DNA from 3 places in the Bradyrhizobium sp. RT6a genome. Region 3 is predicted to be linked to each of the others. Evidence: predicted binding sites of a transcription regulator. Region 3 holds the regulator's gene; each other region holds the start of a gene.
What was found. Region 3 encodes PhoB, which activates phosphate uptake and scavenging genes when phosphate is short. Its sites were predicted from a motif close to TGTCATNNANCTGTCAT; they were not measured.
Positions count from the first base shown of each region.

Region 1: ABIC03_RS11185 (UDP-2,3-diacylglucosamine diphosphatase) is a predicted target of PhoB. The motif match lies at 3,382-3,398, and genes of this name have one in related genera.
Region 2: ABIC03_RS02000 (RNA degradosome polyphosphate kinase) is a predicted target of PhoB. The motif match lies at 3,701-3,717, and genes of this name have one in related genera.

Region 1 covers NZ_JBEPQC010000002.1:292,839-299,166, forward strand. Annotated here, with positions in the region: gene ABIC03_RS11160 (cystathionine gamma-synthase family protein) at 1-463, shown strand, start outside; gene ABIC03_RS11165 (CHRD domain-containing protein) at 539-955, opposite strand; gene ABIC03_RS11170 (c-type cytochrome) at 1,108-2,037, shown strand; gene ABIC03_RS11175 (Lrp/AsnC ligand binding domain-containing protein) at 2,062-2,307, opposite strand; gene thiD (bifunctional hydroxymethylpyrimidine kinase/phosphomethylpyrimidine kinase) at 2,437-3,237, shown strand; gene ABIC03_RS11185 (UDP-2,3-diacylglucosamine diphosphatase) at 3,422-4,234, shown strand; gene ABIC03_RS11190 (glycosyltransferase family 4 protein) at 4,248-5,291, shown strand; gene ABIC03_RS11195 (threonine/serine dehydratase family protein) at 5,355-6,328, shown strand, end outside.
Region 2 covers NZ_JBEPQC010000001.1:380,727-387,054, reverse strand. Annotated here, with positions in the region: gene ppx (exopolyphosphatase) at 1-1,419, opposite strand, end outside; gene ABIC03_RS02000 (RNA degradosome polyphosphate kinase) at 1,435-3,627, opposite strand; gene ABIC03_RS01995 (P-loop NTPase family protein) at 3,755-4,432, opposite strand; gene ABIC03_RS01990 (CDP-alcohol phosphatidyltransferase family protein) at 4,526-5,068, opposite strand; gene purM (phosphoribosylformylglycinamidine cyclo-ligase) at 5,224-6,297, shown strand; gene purN (phosphoribosylglycinamide formyltransferase) at 6,312-6,328, shown strand, end outside.
Region 3 covers NZ_JBEPQC010000008.1:180,820-187,147, forward strand. Annotated here, with positions in the region: gene pstS (phosphate ABC transporter substrate-binding protein PstS) at 1-769, shown strand, start outside; gene pstC (phosphate ABC transporter permease subunit PstC) at 868-1,857, shown strand; gene pstA (phosphate ABC transporter permease PstA) at 1,862-2,707, shown strand; gene pstB (phosphate ABC transporter ATP-binding protein PstB) at 2,704-3,525, shown strand; gene phoU (phosphate signaling complex protein PhoU) at 3,536-4,252, shown strand; gene phoB (phosphate regulon transcriptional regulator PhoB) at 4,275-4,982, shown strand; gene ABIC03_RS31745 (GcrA family cell cycle regulator) at 5,220-5,732, opposite strand; gene ABIC03_RS31750 (aspartate aminotransferase family protein) at 6,185-6,328, shown strand, end outside.

The sequences.
Region 1 (6,328 bases), on a different contig from region 3:
TTCCTGCTGGATGATCAACCGGTCGCTCGAGACGCTGAGCCTGCGCATGGAAAAGGCCGATGCGAATGCGCGCCTCGTGGCGGATTATCTGCGCGATCATCCCAAAGTGGCCAAGGTGCACTATCTCGGTCATCACGACGCGGCGTCGCGGGACGGACGTGTGTTTGTGCGGCAATGCACAGGGGCGGGGTCCACGTTCTCGTTCGACATCGTCGGCGGCAAGGCCGCCGCCATGAAATTCCTCAACGCGCTGCAAATCCTCAAGCTGGCGGTGAGCCTCGGTGGAACGGAGTCGCTTGCGAGCCTGCCGGCCACCATGACCCATTCCGGCGTTCCCGCCGACATCCGCCGGAAAATCGGCGTGCTCGATTCCACGATCCGGCTGTCGATCGGCATCGAACACCCGTCGGATTTGATCGCCGACCTCGCGCAGGCGCTGAACGCAGCCGAACCTGAGGTGTGACGCCTGCGCCAGCGTACGCGGAACGAAAAGGGCGGCTGCGATGGCAGCCGCCCTTTTTGCTGATCTGTGCGAAGGTTACTTCATCACCTGGCCGCGGATCTCGCCGCCCGGATTGGCCGCGGTGTGGATGTTGACGTAGAGCTTGCCGCCGAGCAGATCGGCCGCCTGCGCGTCGGTCAGTGTCGCCGAGCCCTCGGCCGGGCTGGTGGCGGCGCCGGGAATCGGGATCGCAACGCCGGCGTTCTTGCCGGGCTCGGCAGGTCCGTGGAAATGCGCGGCGGTGGCAGGGCCGGACAGGCCGGAATAGGTGACTTTCCAAGACAGCTTCTTGCTGGCGGCGTCGTAATCCAGATCAGCCGTTCCGGTGCCGCTGCTGGTCGTTGCCGGGACTTCGGACTTGGCATCGAGCGTTGCTTTCAGCTTTTCGGCGCTGGCCGAACCGGCAAAAGCAACGGCGCCAAGCACTGACATGGCGATGACGATCTTGTTCATGATTTTTCTCCCTGCTGAACCCGTTTGGGCTGCCAAACTTCCAACAGCCGGCATTTCAGTTTATTCCCGTTTCAGGCCGCGGTGGGCTAAATTCTTCGTGGCTGGAGCCGCGAGGACATCGGTCATAAGCTTCGTCGCGACGAAAGGACCGCATGTTGCGACGAACAATCCCCGTGGTGCTGCTCGCCGCACTCGCCGCAGCCGGCGTCTATTGGTGGCTCAGCGCGCCCGTGGTGGCGGCCGCCAGCACCGCGCCTGCCCGCGCCCCTGACCTTGCCAATGGCCAGGTGATGTTCAACGCCGGCGGCTGCGCCTCATGCCATGCCGTTCCCGACCAGCCCGATCGTCTCAGGCTCGGCGGCGGCGTCGCGATCAAGTCGCCGTTCGGAACGTTCTACGCGCCGAACATCTCGTCCGATCCGACCGACGGCATCGGCAAATGGAGCGAGGCCGAATTCGTCAACGCGGTGATGCAGGGGGTCTCGCCCGACGGACGGCATTATTTTCCGGCCTTTCCCTATACGTCCTATCAGCATGCCAGGCGCGAGGACGTGCTCGATCTCTTTGCGTATCTGAAAACGCTGCCGGCCGTTGCCGGCAAGGTGCGCGACCACGACGTGGGCTTTCCGTTCAACATCCGGCGGAACGTCGGCATCTGGAAATTTCTGTTCATGGACGGCAAGCCCTTCGTCGCCGACAGCGCGAAGTCGCCGCAGTGGAATCGTGGCGCCTATCTCGTCAACAGTTTTGGCCATTGCGCAGAATGCCACAGTCCGCGCAATGCGCTTGGCGGCATCATCGCCGGACAACGCTTCGCCGGCGGGCCCAATCCGGAAGGCGAGGGGTGGGTGCCCAACATCACCCAGAAGGGCCTTGGCGAGTGGAGCGCGAAGGATTTTGCCTATTTCCTGAAGACCGGCGAATTGCCCGACGGCGACAGCGTCGGCGGCGCGATGACGCGGGTGATCAAGAACACCTCGCAATTGCCGGACGACGATCTCGCGGCGATGGCGGACTATCTCAAATCACTGCCGCCGGTGGACGGTCCGCCGCGTCCCAAGCGCAAGGAGGGCGGCGCCTGATCAGGGCCGCCCTTTTCCGGACGGTCAACTCGCGCCAAACGCCTTGAAGGTGATGATGGTGAGGGTGTCCTGGATGCCGGGCAGCACCTGCACCTTCTCGTTGACGAAGTGGCCGATATCGGTGTCGTTGTCGACGTAGAACTTCACCAGCAGGTCGTATTGACCGGCCGTGGAATAGATCTCGGAGGCGATCTCGGCTTCGGCAAGCGCATTGGCGACCACATAGGATTGGCCGAGCTTGCATTTGATCTGGACGAAAAAGGGAACCATCGCGGTCACTCCGAAAGCATATCTGGCGGCTAATAGGCCAAACCCGGCCGGATTTAGCAAGCGAACTTGCTGGGCTGGCGGAGGCGCGCTAGGACGGGCCATGGCTTCGAAAACGCTGAAGATCGCCCTATGACCACGCCCGTCGCGCTGACCATTGCCGGCTCCGATTCGAGCGGCGGCGCCGGCATCCAGGCTGACCTGAAGACCTTCGCCGCGCTCGGCGTTTTTGGTGCTTCCGCCATCACGGCGCTGACGGCGCAGAACACGCGTGGCGTCACCGGCATTCACGCGGTGCCCGCCGAATTCGTCACCGCGCAGATCGACGCGGTGTTTTCCGATCTCGAGGTCGGCGCGGTCAAGATCGGGATGGTGGCGCAAGCCGCCAGCATCGATGCGATCGCGGCCGCGCTGTCGCGCTGGGCGCCCCGGCATATCGTGCTCGATCCCGTGATGGTGGCGACATCGGGCGATCGCCTGCTCGCGTCCGAAGCCGTCGACGCCCTGCGCATCAAACTGATGCCGCTGGCTTCGGTGATCACACCCAATCTGCCCGAGGCCGCGGCTCTGCTCAACGAGCCGGTCGCGGCCAATGAAGCCGAAATCGAGAGCCAGGGGCGCCGGCTGCTGGCGCTCGGCTGCCGTGCGGTCCTGATCAAGGGCGGGCACGGCGAGGGCGCCGAGAGCATCGACTATCTCGTCGATGCCAGCACCACGATCGCGCTCGCCGCGCCGCGCGTCGCCACTCGCAACACCCATGGCACCGGCTGCTCGCTGTCCTCGGCGGTTGCCGCGGGGCTCGCCAGAGGCGAGGATCTCGAGCGCGCCGTGCGCAACGCCAAGACCTGGATCAGCGCGGCGATCGCGGCCGCCGATCGCTTTAGCGTCGGCCACGGCCACGGCCCGATCCATCATTTCCACAAGTTCTACTGACGCCTCTCGCGAGCGCGCCGCGGTTCCGAGTTCTTGCGGAGGGCGCTGCGACGCCATGTCGCCTGATTGTCGCATGCGACTGATATTCGCGGGGTGGGCGAGGCAAGCGCGATTCGTATCCGAAGGTGCCTCAGAGGTTCAATTGGTCATCCCCCTGTCACGGGACATTGTTACAGGCTGGCGCATGGGAAGTTACGATGTGAGTGACGAGAGCCCGGAGCGGCGCTTTCGCACGTTGTTCATCTCCGACGTTCATCTCGGAGCCCGCGGTTCTCAAGCCGACCTTCTGCTCGATTTCCTCCGTTTCCATGATGCGGACACGATCTATCTCGTCGGCGACATCGTCGACGGCTGGGCGCTGAAATCGAGCTGGCACTGGCCGCAATCACATAACGACCTCGTCCAGAAGCTTTTGCGCAAGGCGCGCAAGGGCGCCAAGGTCATCTACATCCCCGGAAATCACGACGAGTTCCTGCGCAACTATTACGGCACGCATTTCGGCGGCATCGACGTGGTGGAGAACACCGTCCACACCGGCGCGGACGGCAAGCGCTATCTCGTCATCCACGGCGACATCTTCGACCTCGTGGTGCAGAACGCACGCTGGCTCGCCCATCTCGGCGACAAGGCCTACGACTTCGCGATCCAGCTCAATCGCTTCGTCAACTTCTTCCGGCGTATGTTCAAGGTGCCCTATTGGTCGCTGTCGCAATGGGCCAAGCAGAAGGTCAAGAACGCGGTCAACTATATCGGCGCGTTCGAGCAGGCGCTCGCCGCCGAAGCGCGGCGCCACGACGCCGACGGCGTGATCTGCGGCCACATCCATTACGCGGTGATCCGCGACGAGGGCGACATCCGCTACATGAATTGCGGCGACTGGGTCGAGAGCTGCACGGCGCTGGTCGAGCACGATGACGGCCGTTTCGAGATCATCACCTGGGCGGACCAGGCCGAGAAGCCGGCACAGGTCCCGCAGGTCGCAGCCAGAGCTGCATGACAAAGGCCGCCTGATGCGCATCCTGGTCGCGACCGACGCCTGGCACCCGCAAGTCAACGGTGTGGTTCGGACGCTGACCAAGCTTGCCGACGCAGCCAAAAGCCTCGACGTCGAATTCGCGTTCCTGACGCCGCAATCGTTCCGCACCTTTGCGATGCCGAGCTATCGTGACGTGCGGCTGGCCATGCCGCGGCCGGGTAGAATCGCGAAGCTGATCGAAGAGGCGCGCCCGGACAGCATCCACATCGCGACGGAGGGTCCGATCGGCTTGATGGTCCGCCGCTATTGCCGCCAGCGCAAGCTGCCCTTCACGACCAGCTTCCACACCCGCTTTCCCGAATATGTCCGCGCCCGCGTGCCGGTGCCGGGCTCGCTGATCTGGCGGGCGCTGCGCCGATTCCACAGCCCCAGCCGCGCCGTGATGGCGGCAACGTCGGCGCTCGCCAGCGAGCTGACCGAGCGCGGCTTCGACAATGTCGTGCTGTGGCCGCGCGGCGTCGACACCGATTTGTTCCATCCCCGCGCGATCGATCTCTGCTTGCCGGCGCCGGTGTTCCTCTCGGTCGGACGGGTCGCGGTGGAGAAGAATCTCGAGGCGTTCCTCGACCTCGACCTGCCCGGCACCAAGGTGATCGTCGGCGACGGTCCGGCCCGTGTCGCGCTGGAGGAGGCCTATCCGGATGCGATTTTCCTCGGCGAAAAACACGGCGAGGAACTGGCGGACATTTACGCTGCCGCCGACGTCTTTGTGTTTCCGAGCAAGACCGATACGTTCGGCCTCGTCCTGCTCGAAGCGCTGGCGAGCGGCCTGCCGGTCGCGGCGTTTCCGGTGAAGGGGCCCCGCGACGTGATCGGCGATGCGCCGGTCGGCGCGCTCGATCACGATCTGCGCAGCGCCTGCTTCGCTGCGCTGGACATCTCCCGGCAGGACTGCGTCGAGTTCGCCGCCAATTACACCTGGGAGGCCTCGGCCCGGGCATTTATCGACAGCATTTTGGCGGTCGGTGCGGTGCTGCCCGGCCGGAACGGGGCGGAGCCGGCGCGATTCGTCGCCTGAGAGCCCAAAATCCTCGCGCGGAGATGCCTTGCCCGCGCCTCATCCGCCGCGATAACATCAGGCATGACAGAACAGCTCCTTCCGATCGGCCCTGCCGATATCGATGCCGCAGCGCGCGTGATCGCGCCCTTTGCCGTCCGCACCCCGCTGTTGTCCTTTCCCGTGCTCAACGAGCGTGTCGGCGCAAAGGTCTATCTCAAGCCGGAGATGCTCCAGCGCACCGGTTCGTTCAAGTTCCGCGGTGCTTTCAACAAGGTCGCCTCGATCCCGCAGGACAAGCGCGCCGGCGGCGTGGTCGCGTTCTCCTCCGGCAACCATGCCCAGGGCGTGGCTGCGGCGGCAAAGATCCTGGACATGCAGGCGACCATCGTGATGCCGGCGGATGCGCCGTTGTCGAAGCGCGAGCGTACCAAATCCTACGGTGCAGAAGTCGTGCTGTACGACCGCGACCGCGACGACCGCGAGGCGATCTCGCGCGGCATCGCCGAGAAGCGCGGCGCAACGCTGGTCAGGCCCTATGACGATCCGTTCGTGATCGCCGGCCAAGGCACCGCCGGCCGCGAGATCGCCGAGGACATGGCGGCACTCGGTCTCGCCCCCGACATCGTGGTGGCGCCGGCCTCCGGCGGCGGCCTGATCGCGGGCGTCGCGACGGCCGTGAAGGCACGCTATCCGCTGGCCCAAATTGTCGTCGCCGAGCCTGAGGCGTTCGACGATCACGGCCTGTCGCTGACGGCAGGCCATCGCGAGCCGCACGGGCCGGCAGGCCGCACCATCTGCGATGCGCTGATGGCTCTGATCCCCGGCGAGATGACGTTCGCGATCAACAGCAAGCTGCTCGCGCGCGGCGTCACCGCCTCGGACAAGGAAGTCGGCGCGGCCGTCGCGTTCGCCTATCGCGAGCTGAAGCTCGTGGTGGAGCCGGGTGGCGCCGTGGGTCTTGCCGCGCTGCTTGCGGGGCGCCTTGATGTTGCCGGCAAGAACGTCGTCATCGTGCTCTCCGGCGGCAATGTCGACGCCGATCTGTTTGCGGAGCT
Region 2 (6,328 bases), on a different contig from region 3:
GCCGAGGCGGTGCTCGAACACCAGCAACAGCTTGCGGCCCAGGCTGCGGAAATGCGTCGCGGGCAAGACGCCCGGACGCGCCGCCGAGATTAGATGCGCGACGCGGAAGGCCGCGCCCAGCAGGCGGGCGCGTTCGAGCTGCGCCGGCGTCAGCAGCTCCTGCATGGCGACGGGCGGCTGGTTTTCCTCGCTGAGGCCCGCATAGCGATAGAACACGGACAACCCGACGAAGGCGCGCTCGGTGTGGGTGATCGCGCCGAAATTGCCGTTGACGACGAGGCTCAGCGTCTGCTCGCCGCGATGGTCGGGATGCACGCGCCAGCCGATGTCGGACAGCAGGCACGCGGCGTGGCGGAGGCGGCGGTCCTCCTGGGTCTCGCGCAGCTTCACCACGCGCGCGAGGCGGTCGGTCCAGGCGATCAGTTCGCGCGCATGCTTTGCCGAACGCGACAGCAGCTGGTTCAGCTCTTCGGCCGCGCAGATCAGTCCGTCCTTGTTGCGTTCGGAGTCCGGCAGCTTCTCGTGCAGCAGGCCCTCGCGCACGCCGAAGGTCGAGAACACGATGGTCTTCGGCTTCGCCACCCGGATGATGTGCTCGAGCACCAGTGCGGCATAGGTGAGGAGCGGGCGCCGGGCATCGGCGACGATCTCGATGTCGGCGAGCATGCCCGCGGCCGCAAGCCGGCGAAGACGACGCGAGAAGTCGAGCGCCTCGGCAGCCGAAATCGAATAGCCGTGCATCACCTGGAGCGGATAGCCACTCTGGATGATGTGGATGCGCGCAAGCGCGCGCCAGGTGCCGCCGACCGCGTAGAAGCTGCGGCCGCTCCCAGCCTTGAGCTGCGGCACCCCGTCGAGCGCTTCGCGCACGATGCGGTCGGCGCGTTTCAGGGATTTATGCGCGAGGTCCTGCAGCGCGAGGCCGCCGAGTGGCAGCGTCACGCCGCTGCGCACGGTGTTTTTGCGCACGTCGATCAGTTCGAGCGAGCCGCCGCCGAGGTCGCCGACGATGCCGTCGGGATGATGGATGCCGGAGATCACGCCAAGCGCCGACAGCCGCGCCTCGCGCGGGCCCGACAGGATCTCGATCTTCACCGCGCAGATGCGCTCGGCTTTCGCGATGAAGTCGGGGCCGTTCGAGGCGTCGCGGCAGGCGGCGGTCGCAATCGCAAACACCCGTCCGACCTGCATGACCCGACACAGCGCACGGAAGCGCTTGAGCGAGGTCAGCGCCTTGTCGACGGCGTCAGGCGCGAGCAGGCCCGTGCTCTGCACCTCGCGCCCGAGCCCGCACAGCGTCTTCTCGTTGAAGATCGGAATCAGGCTCCGCGTCAGTCCCTCGTAGACGACGAGACGGACCGAGTTGGAGCCGATGTCGATGACCGCGACGCTCGAGCCGCGCTTGCGCGGCCGCTTCACGTCGACGATCCCGGATCAGGATTGATGACGTTCATTACGGCGCGTGAGGCGGCGCGGCGAGGATTCCTTGAGCGACTTACCACGGCCAGACAGACTCGGATTTGTCATGAAGTAGTTGTGGACGTTGAAAGGCTCCTCGCCCTTCGCGGTCTTCATACGCGTTGAGGACCCGTCCGGCAACAATTGCCAGCTCTGCTCGTTGTCCTTGAGGTTGGCGACCATGATCTGTTCGAGAACCTGCTGATGCACCGTGGGATTTTGCAGCGGACACAGCACCTCGACGCGGCGGTCGAGGTTGCGCGGCATCATGTCGGCTGAGGAGATATACACAGCCGCTTTCGCGCTCGGCAGGCCCTGGCCCATGCCGAAGCAGTAGATTCGGCCGTGTTCGAGGAAGCGTCCGATGATCGACTTGACGCGAATGTTCTCAGACAATCCGGGAATGCCGGGTCGCAGGCAGCAGATACCGCGCACCACGAGCTCGACCTGCACGCCGGCCTGTGAGGCCTCGTAGAGCGCGTCGATGATGTCGGGGTCGACCAGCGCGTTCATCTTCATCCAGACTGCACCGGGCCGGCCGTGCCGCGCATGCGCGGTCTCGCCCTGGATGTGCTCGATGATGCGCTTGCGCAAGGTCAGCGGCGAGACCGCCATCTTTTCCAAGTCGCTCGGCGCGGCGTAGCCGGTGATGAAGTTGAACACGCGCGCGGCGTCGCGGCCGATGGTCGGATCCGAGGTGAAGTAGGAGAGGTCGGTGTAGATGCGCGCGGTCACCGGGTGATAATTGCCGGTGCCGGTGTGGACGTAGGTCGTGAGGCTTCCGCCCTCGCGCCGCACCACCATCGAGAGTTTCGCGTGCGTCTTCAGTTCGAGGAAGCCGTAGACGACCTGCACGCCGGCGCGTTCGAGGTCGCGTGCCCAGCGGATGTTGGCCTCTTCGTCGAAGCGCGCCTTCAGCTCGATCAGCGCGGTGACGGATTTGCCGGCTTCGGCGGCTTCCACGAGCGCGCGCACGATCGGCGAGTTGCTGGAGGTGCGGTAGAGCGTCTGCTTGATGGCGACGACGTCGGGGTCGCGCGTCGCCTGCTGGAGAAACTGCACCACGACGTCGAAGGATTCGTAGGGGTGATGGACGACGAGATCCTTCTGCCGGATCGCGGCGAAGATGTCGCCGCCTTGCTCGCGCACGCGCTCGGGATGGCGCGGTACATAAGGGGTGAATTCCAGATCGGGCCGGTCGAGGCGGGTGAGCTGCGAGAGCTCGTTCATGGCGAGCACGCCGTCGACCAGGAACACCTCGTCGTCGGCGGTCGACAGCGCGTGCTGCACGAAGCTGCGCAGCTGCTCCGGCATCTTGGCGTCGATCTCGAGCCGGATCACCGAGCCGCGGCGGCGGCGCTTCAGCGCAGTCTCGAACAGGCGAACGAGATCCTCGGCCTCTTCCTCGATTTCGAGTTCGGAGTCGCGGATGACACGGAAGGCGCCCTGGCCGTGCAGATTGTAGCCGGGGAACAGGCGGTTGATGAACAGCGCAGTGGCCTGCTCCAGCGAGATCAGCCGGACGACCTTGCCATCAGCCGGCAGACGGATGAAGCGGTCGATCTTGCCGGGCATGCGGATCAGCGCGTTCATCTGCTTGCCGTCGGCGGCGCGCGTGAGCTGGAGTGCGATGGTGAAGCCGAGGCTCGGAATGAACGGGAAGGGGTGGGCCGGGTCAATCGCGAGTGGCGTCAGCAGCGGGAACACGTTGCTGAGGAAGTAGTCCTCGACCCAGGTTCGTTCCGCCTTGGTGACTTCCTTGCCTTCGACCAGCACGATGCCCTCGTCGGCGAGCGTGCCGCGCAGGTCGCGCCAGATTGCTTGCTGGTCCGAGGCAAGCTGCGAGACAGTCCGGTTGATAAGCGCGAGCTGCTCGGATGGCGTCAGACCGTCGGGGCTGCGCTCGGCAATGCCCTCGCGCACCTGGGCCTTGATGCCGGCGACGCGGACCATGAAGAACTCGTCGAGGTTATTCGCTGAAATCGACAGGAATCGCACCCGCTCCAGCATGGGGTGGCTGGGATTGACCGATTCCTCCAGGACGCGGCGGTTGAAGTGCAGCCAGGAGAGCTCGCGATTGATGAACCGCTCGGGGTTCGATGCGATCGCAGGCGGGCCCTCGGCTTCCGGGGCTTTTTCTTTAACTTCAACAGCTTGCGCAGAGTCCATCAGAAGTCGATCCATCCAGTTCGCCCCAATTTGCGACTTACGCGCAAAACCCGCGGGAGCATGTGTTAGAGCGATGACGTTTCGATGACATTGATGTTCCGCCGTCCGGCCGCGTCAAGCCGCCTTGTCAGACATCTCGGAGCAGCTCGGCGGCCAAGGCCCGGGTGACGGGGCGGCCGAGGCGCAGGGCCTCGCTGTCCAGCAGGTCCACAGCCCGTCGGGCGGCGGCCGAGGACCGCTCCAGGCGAGTGGCGAGGTAGCTGACCACGCTCTCGTCCACCGCGAGCTGGCGGTCGGCGCAGAATTTGACGATCAGGCCGCGGAAGAGCTGGTCGTCAGGCGGCAACAGCGAGATAACGGGGACGGCGCGGAGCCGCGAGCGCAGGTCGGGGAGCTCGATCTCGAGAGATGCGGGCACCTCGCGTCCGATGAAGAGGACGTAGGCGCCGTCCTCGCGGGCCAGATTCATCAGATGGAACAGGGCGCGCTCGTCGAATTCCCCGGCCTTGGGATCCTCGACCACCAGCGCGCCGGTGGCGAGCGCAGCCGGGACGGCTTCGGCGGTCAGCCCATTGGCCGTGGTCGAGCGGGCGCCTGAGGCCTCGGCCCAGATCGCGGCGAGATGGCTCTTGCCGCTTCCTTCCGGGCCGGCCAGCCACATGATCCGGTTCGGCCATTCCGGCCAGGCGTCGATGAGGGCAAGACCGGCGGCATTGACGGGGCCTTCGAGGAAATTGTCCCGGCTCAGGCTCTCCGCATGCGGAAGCGAAAACGCCAATTGTCGGGGATGAACGCGGCCTGGCACGCTTGCTTTGCTCCGTGCCGGCGGGCCGGCTTCGTTTCAAGAGATGCGACTTAATCGAGCGGGAGTTGGTCCTTTGCGGGGCCGCTTCCCAACTCATTTGGCCTCGATCGTGCTCATGTGCCGCAACCACTCGACGAGATAGAGCGATACGGAGGAAAGCGTGAAGACCGTGACGAGGCCCATCAGGATGATATCATAAGGACCGGCTTTGAAGCCGAAGGCGAGGGCGGCCAGCACCAGCGCCGCGAACGCCACCTGGGCCACAGTGTTGAGCTTGGATACCTTCGAGGGCTTCATCTCCACAGGGCGGTCGAACAGCCAAGATATGATCACGGCAGCGACGATCATGATATCGCGCGAGACCACCAGGATGACGATCCAGCGCGGAATCGCGCCCCAGATGCCCAAGGCCATGTAGATCGAGACCAGCAGCGCCTTGTCGGCGAGCGGGTCGAGCAGGGCGCCGAGCTCGCTCGTCATGTTGAAGCGCTTGGCAAGGAAGCCGTCGACCGCGTCGCTGATACCGGCGATCAGGAAGACGGCGAACGCCACCTCCATTTGGCTCGACACGATGGCCCAGACGATGATCGGGACCAGCATGATGCGGCCCAGAGTGATGATGTTCGGTATACTCACACGGCGCTTCCCGGCACCCGGCCTGACCTCGAATTCGGCCCTTTGGAGGCTGAACCGGTTGATATCTCTACATAGTATACGGAGGCGCGCCATGCGAGCCATTGCGTGTCCCCGGAATTCGACGTAACCAGCCGCAAACCCACTGGAAATCGGGCATGACCGACCGCAAAAACGGCCTCACTTACGCCGATTCAGGCGTCGATATCGACGCGGGCAACCGCCTGGTCGACCTGATCAAACCGATGGTGCGCGCCACCGCGCGTGCTGGCGCCGACGCCGAAATCGGCGGTTTTGGCGGCCTGTTTGACCTCAAGGCCGCCGGCTTCAAGGACCCCATCCTGGTGGCCGCGACCGATGGCGTCGGCACCAAGGTCAAGATCGCGATCGAGACCGGCCTGCATGGCGGGATCGGCATCGACCTCGTCGCCATGAGTGTCAACGACCTCGTGGTGCAGGGCGCCGAGCCGCTGTTCTTCCTGGACTATTTTGCCTGCGGCAAGCTCGATCCGGAGGCGACCGCGTCGATCGTCGCCGGTGTCGCCGAAGGCTGCCGCGAATCCGGTTGCGCCCTGATCGGCGGCGAGACGGCCGAGATGCCCGGCCTCTACAAGGACGGCGACTACGACCTCGGCGGCTTTGCCGTCGGTGCCGCGGAGCGGGGCACGCTCTTGCCGCGCAAGGACATCACCGCCGGCGATGCCGTGATCGGGCTGGCTTCGTCGGGGGTGCACTCCAACGGTTTCTCGCTGGTGCGCAAGATCGTGGAACAATCGGGCCTCGGCTTCGGAGCGCAGGCGCCGTTTGCGCCCGTCATGACGCTCGGCGGCGCGCTGCTGACGCCGACGCGGCTCTACGTCAAATCCTGCCTGCGCGCGATCCGCGAGACCGGCGCGGTGAAGGGGCTTGCCCATATCACCGGCGGCGGCTTCACCGACAACATTCCGCGCGTGCTGCCGAAGCATCTCGGCGTGGGTATCGATCTGGCGCGTCTGCCAGTGCTGCCGGTGTTCAAATGGCTGGCCGCGCAGGCCGGCATCGCCGAACTCGAAATGCTGCGGACCTTCAATTGCGGGATCGGCATGATCGCGATCGTCGAACCGGACAAGGTCGACGAGGTCGTGGAGGTCTTCGCCGATGCCGGTGAGACCGTGGCCCAGCTCGGTACCGTGATCCCGGCCGAGGGCGAGCACCGCGTCGTCTATAACGGCCATCTCGATTTGGCGCTGTAATGGCCGGCGCTGTGATGAAACGCCGCGTCGC
Region 3 (6,328 bases):
CGAGCAGCTCGAGAAGGACGGCCTCGTCCAGTGGCCGATGGTGATGGGCGCCATCGTTCCCGTCGTCAACATCGAGGGCGTGAAGCCCGGTGAGATGGTGTTCGACGGCGAGACGCTGGCCAGCATCTATCTCGGCAAGATCACCAAATGGGACGACGCCGCGATCAAGAAGCTGAACCCGAACGTGAAGCTGCCCTCGGAAGCCATCACCGTGGTCCGCCGTTCGGACGGTTCGGGCACCACCTTCAACTTCACCAACTACCTCGCCAAGGCCAGCGCGGACTGGAAGAGCAAGGTGGGTGAAGGTACTGCCGTCGAGTGGCCGGTCGGCGTCGGCGCCAAGGGTAACGAAGGCGTGTCCGGCAACATCAGCCAGACCAAGAACTCGATCGGCTATGTCGAGTACGCCTATGCCAAGCAGAACAAGCTGACCTACACCGGTCTCGTCAACAAGGCCGGCAAGCCGGTGCAGCCCACCGTCGAAGCCTTCCAGGCGGCCGCCTCCAACGCCGACTGGGCCAAGGCTCCCGGCTACTACGTCATCCTGACCGACCAGCCCGGCGAGAAGTCCTGGCCGATCACGGCGGCGACCTTCATCCTCATGCACAAGGATGCCACCGACAAGGCGGCCTCGCAGGAAGCGATCAAGTTCTTCCGCTGGGCTTTCAAGAGCGGCGGCAAGGCGGCTGAAGAGCTCGACTACATCCCGATGCCGGACCCGGTCGTTCAGCTGATCGAGAAGACCTGGGCTGCCGAAATCAAGAGCTAGGTTCGCGACGCTCGTGCCCCGGATGCGCTGCGCCGCATCCGGGGCACGGACCAACAAAAAACGTATACTATTTGGAACAGGGGATCGGCGTGGCAGAGATGGCCGTTCAGAGCGATGTAATCGACGACGCCGGACCGTATGATCGCGCCAAGGCCTTGAGCGCGTTCAAGCTCGGCGACGTCACCTTCTACTGGATCACGCGGCTCTCCGCGATCTCGGTGCTTCTGATCCTCGGCGGCATCATCATTTCGCTGATCGTCGGCGCCTTCCCGGCGATGAAGGAATTCGGGGTCTCGTTCCTGTGGACGCAGCGCTGGGCGCCGTCCGCCGATCCGCCGGTGCTCGGCGCGCTCGGACCGATGTACGGCACGCTCGTCACCTCCTTCATCGCGATGCTGATCGCCATTCCCGTGGGTCTCGGCATTGCCATCTTCCTCACCGAGCTGTGCCCGCAATGGCTGCGCCGCCCGATCGGCATGGCGATCGAGCTGCTCGCCGGCATCCCTTCGATCATCTACGGCATGTGGGGCTTCTTCGTGTTGGGTCCGTTCCTGGCCAACACATTCCAGCCCTTCATGATCAAGATCTTCGACGGCGTGCCCGTGCTGGGCGCGATCTTCGCGGGTCCCCCATCCTATCTCAGCCTGTTCAATGCCGCGCTGATCCTCGCCATCATGGTGCTGCCCTTCATCACCTCGATTTCGGTCGACGTGTTCAAGACGGTGCCTCCGGTCCTGAAGGAAGCCGCCTACGGCGTCGGCTGCACCACCTGGGAAGTCGTCCGCAGCGTGGTGATCCCCTACACCCGCGTCGGCGTCATCGGCGGCGTCATGCTGGCGCTGGGCCGCGCGCTCGGCGAGACCATGGCGGTGACCTTCATCATCGGCAACTCGTTCCGGATCTCGTCGTCGATCTTCGCCCCCGGCACCACGATCTCGGCGGCGATCGCATCCGAGTTCGCGGAGAGCGACGGCCTGCACCAGTCCGGCCTCATCCTGCTCGGCCTGCTGCTGTTCGTACTGACGTTCTTCGTGCTCGCAGCGGCGCGGCTGATGCTGATGCGGCTGGAAAAGAAGGCGGGGAACTAGCGCCATGAACCCGATTTATTCAAGCCGCCGCCGCAAGGACATCGTCGTCCGCGGGCTCTGCATCGCCGCGACCGCCTTCGGCGTCACCTGGCTCGCGCTGATCCTGATCACGCTGCTGTACAACGGAGTGGCGGGACTCAACGTCCAGCTGTTCACCGAGAACACGCCGCCACCGGGATCGAACGAGGGCGGTCTGCTCAACGCCATCGTCGGCTCGCTGATCATGACCGTGATCGGCGTCGGCATCGGCGCGCCGCTTGGCATGTTCGCCGGCACCTATCTCGCCGAATATGGCCGCAACGACCGGCTCACCTCGGTGATCCGCTTCATCAACGACATCCTGCTCTCGGCGCCCTCGATCATCATCGGCCTGTTCATCTACGGCGCGGTGGTGGTGCCGATGCGCGGCTTCTCGGCGATCGCAGGCTCGCTCGCGCTCGCGGTCATCGTGATCCCGGTGGTGCTGCGCACGACCGAGGACATGCTGCTGCTGGTGCCGAACGCGTTGCGCGAGGCGGCCTCGGCGCTCGGCCTGCCGCGTTCGCTGGTGATCAAGCGGATCGCTTATCGGGCTGCCCGATCGGGTCTCATCACCGGCGTGCTGCTCGCGACCGCTCGCGTCGCCGGTGAGACCGCGCCGCTGCTGTTTACCGCGCTGTCGAACCAGTTCTTCAGCCTCGGCCTGAACAAGACGATGGCGAACCTGCCTGTCACCATCAACAACTTCGTGCAGAGCCCCTATGTCTACTGGAAGCAGTTGGCCTGGAGCGGGGCGCTGCTCATCACCCTGACCGTTCTTGCCCTTAATATTGGCGCGCGCATCCTTGGCGCCGAGAGGACCGCAAAATGAGTGATCTTTCCGTATCGATGAGCGCGGCCGGTGGGCTGCCCCACGCGCCGGTGCTGCCGGAGGCGCCTCCCAAGGTGACCGTGCGCAACCTGAATTTCTATTACGGCGAGCACCACGCGCTGAAGAACATCAACCTGACGCTCGGCGCCAATCGCGTCACGGCGTTCATCGGCCCGTCGGGCTGCGGCAAGTCGACCCTGCTGCGCATCTTCAACCGGATGTACGACCTCTATCCCGGCCAGCGCGCCACCGGTCAGCTCATGCTCGATCAGACCAACATCCTTGACGGCAAGCTGGACCTCAATTTGCTGCGCGCCCGCGTCGGCATGGTGTTCCAGAAGCCGACGCCGTTCCCGATGACGATCTACGAGAACATCGCGTTCGGCATCCGTCTCTATGAGAAGATCTCGAAGTCCGAGATGGACGGCCGCGTCGAAAAGGCGCTCCGCGGCGGCGCGCTGTGGAACGAGGTTAAGGACAAGCTCAACGCCTCCGGCCTGTCGCTCTCCGGCGGCCAGCAACAGCGCCTCTGCATCGCCCGCACCGTCGCGGTGCGGCCCGAGGTGATCCTGTTCGACGAGCCCTGTTCGGCGCTCGACCCGATCTCGACCGCCAAGGTCGAGGAGCTGATCCAGGAGCTGTCCGAGGATTACACGATCGCGATCGTCACTCACAACATGCAGCAGGCGGCGCGCGTCTCCGACAAGACCGCCTTCATGTATCTCGGCGAGCTGATCGAGTTCGACGACACCAGCAAGATATTCACGTCGCCGACCGACCGGCGCACGCAGGATTACATCACCGGCCGGTTCGGCTAGGAGACGCGACATGGGTTCTGAACATACCGCAAAGGCCTTCGATACCGACCTCCAGGAACTCACCCGCCTGGTCGCCGAGATGGGTGGCATCGCCGAGCGCATGATCGTCGAGTCCGTCGACGCGCTGATCCGCCGCGACGTCCCGCTCGGCCAGCGCGTCGTCGCCATCGACACCGAGCTCGACGCGCTGCAGAAGCGCATCGAGGAGCGTGCGGTGCTCACTATCGCCCGCCGTCAGCCGATGGCGGTCGATTTGCGCGAGATCGTCGGCGCCATGCGCGTCGCGACCGATCTCGAGCGCATCGGCGACCTCGCCAAGAACATGGGCAAGCGCGTCGCGGCGCTGGAGACGGACTTCCATCCGCTCAAGCTGTTCCGCGGCCTCGAGCACATGACCGACCTCGTGCAGCAGCAGGTCAAGTCGGTGCTGGACGCCTATGCCGCGCATGATCTGCCGGCGGCGATGGCGGTGTGGAAGGGCGACGAGGAGGTCGACGCCATCTGCACCTCGCTGTTCCGCGAGCTCCTCACCTACATGATGGAGGATCCGCGCAACATCTCGTTCTGTATTCACCTGATGTTCTGCGCCAAGAACATCGAGCGGATCGGCGACCACGCCACCAACATCGCCGAGACCGTGTTCTACATGATCGAGGGCCAGGCGATCACCGACAAGCGGCCGAAGGGCGACATGACGACCTTCGCCAACACGGTACCGAACACCTGAAGACTTAAGGAGCGACGACCCGATGGGCGCACGCATTATGGTGGTTGAGGACGAGGAAGCTCTGACCGAGCTTCTCCGCTACAACCTCGAAGGCGATGGCTATGACGTCGAGACGGTGATGCGCGGCGACGACGCCGACACCCGCCTCAAGGAGCACATCCCCGATCTGATCGTGCTCGACTGGATGCTGCCGGGCCTGTCAGGCATCGAATTGTGCCGGCGGCTTCGCACCCGTCCCGAGACCAAGCAGCTTCCGATCATCATGCTCACCGCGCGTGGCGAGGAGAGCGAGCGGGTGCGGGGTCTTGCGACCGGCGCCGACGATTACATCGTCAAGCCGTTCTCGGTGCCGGAGCTGCTCGCGCGCGTGAAGGGCCTGCTGCGGCGCGCGAGTCCCGAGCGGCTCGCCACCGTCCTTGCTTTTGGCGACATCGAGCTCGACCGCGACAAGCGCCGCGTCGCGCGCTCGGGCCGGCCGATCGATCTCGGTCCGACCGAATATCGCCTGCTGGAGTTCTTCCTGGAGCATCCGGGTCGGGTGTTCTCGCGCGAGCAACTGCTCGACAGCGTCTGGGGCCGCGACATCTATATCGACGAGCGTACGGTCGACGTGCATATCGGCCGCCTGCGCAAGCTGCTCAATCTCGGCCGCGAGCAGGACCCGATCCGAACCGTCCGCGGCGCCGGTTACGCGCTGGATGATCGGTTTGCCAAGGCGGAGCAGGTGTAGGAGAGTTTGTGGTGTGATGTTGGCAGGTGATCTAGCGCGCTGCCGCCACAATCTCCGATGTCGTCCCGGCGAAGGCCGGGATCCATAACCACAGGGCGCGGTTTGGCGAAGACTCGGAGTTACCCTTTCGCACAACAACTACGTGCTCGGAGTATGGGTCCCGGCCTTCGCGGGGACGACATTCATTATTTTTGAGCCGTCATCGCGTCACGGCTCGATCCTGAAATCGAAACTGACTTACCGCGGACCCGGCTTCACCGGTGCGCGGCGCCGATCCGACGCGGGCTGATACGCGACGCGCGAGTGCTGGGCGCAATAGGGCAGGCCGGACAGCGCCCGGCCACCGCAGAAGAAGAAGTCCGGGCTCGAGGGGTCGCCGACCGGCCAGTGGCAGGTCGCCTCGTTCAATTCCAGCAGCGACAGCCGCTGGCTCATCGGCACCACGTTGTCGTAGGTGACCGGATCGGGCTCAGCCTCGACCTCGAAGGCCTGCGCCAGCGCGGTGTTGCCGCGCGAGATCGGGCGGCTCACCCGCATCATGTGCTGCGCGGGGCGCGCCTTGCGCGGCCGGGGCGCTGCCGATGATGGGCTCTTGGCGCGGCCCGAAAGGCCGAGCCTGTGCACTTTGCCGATCACGGCATTGCGGGTCACATTGCCGAGCTCCGCCGCGATCTGGCTGGCCGAAAGTCCGGCCTCCCAGAGCTTTTTCAGCTGCTCGACGCGATCATCGGACCAGGTCAAAACCGTCATTGCACCCTTTCCCTCGCTGCGCGCCAGCCATCCTGGGGCCTCGCAGCGAATGCCTAAGCCTTCAAAAACCCGTGCCGCCAGAATCCCTTAAGGCTCGCCGGGCGTGACTAGAACGCCCGAACGTTTACGCCGGTACATAAGGACTTAAAGATCAGAACCACTGCACGAGATGTCGTATCTGACAATCCAAACGCTACAATATGGCGTGACTCCCGCGCAAGAGTCCGCCGACTCGCTTCCACATGTTCCGTGGTGAAATCCCGCAAAATCGGCACCGCAAGACTACGGATCAGCGTTTCGCGAGGCTTTCCGGGCGGCATTGACACCGGTTTCACCGGGCCTAAGATAGTCGTGTGTGCCGCCCTCAAGAGGCGGCACGTTTCGTTTTCCGGGCCGGTCGATGGTGCGTTGCGCAATGCACGCACACCGTCCGCAACATTCAAGTGATCGTCATGACTAACAGCGTCGCGCCGCATTTGCTCCCCGTTTTCGCCAGGTCCGACCTCGGTTTCGAGCGTGGCGATGGCTGCTGGCTGATCGCGACCAATGGCGAGCGCTATCTCGATTTCACCTCCGGGGTGGCGGTGAATGCGCTT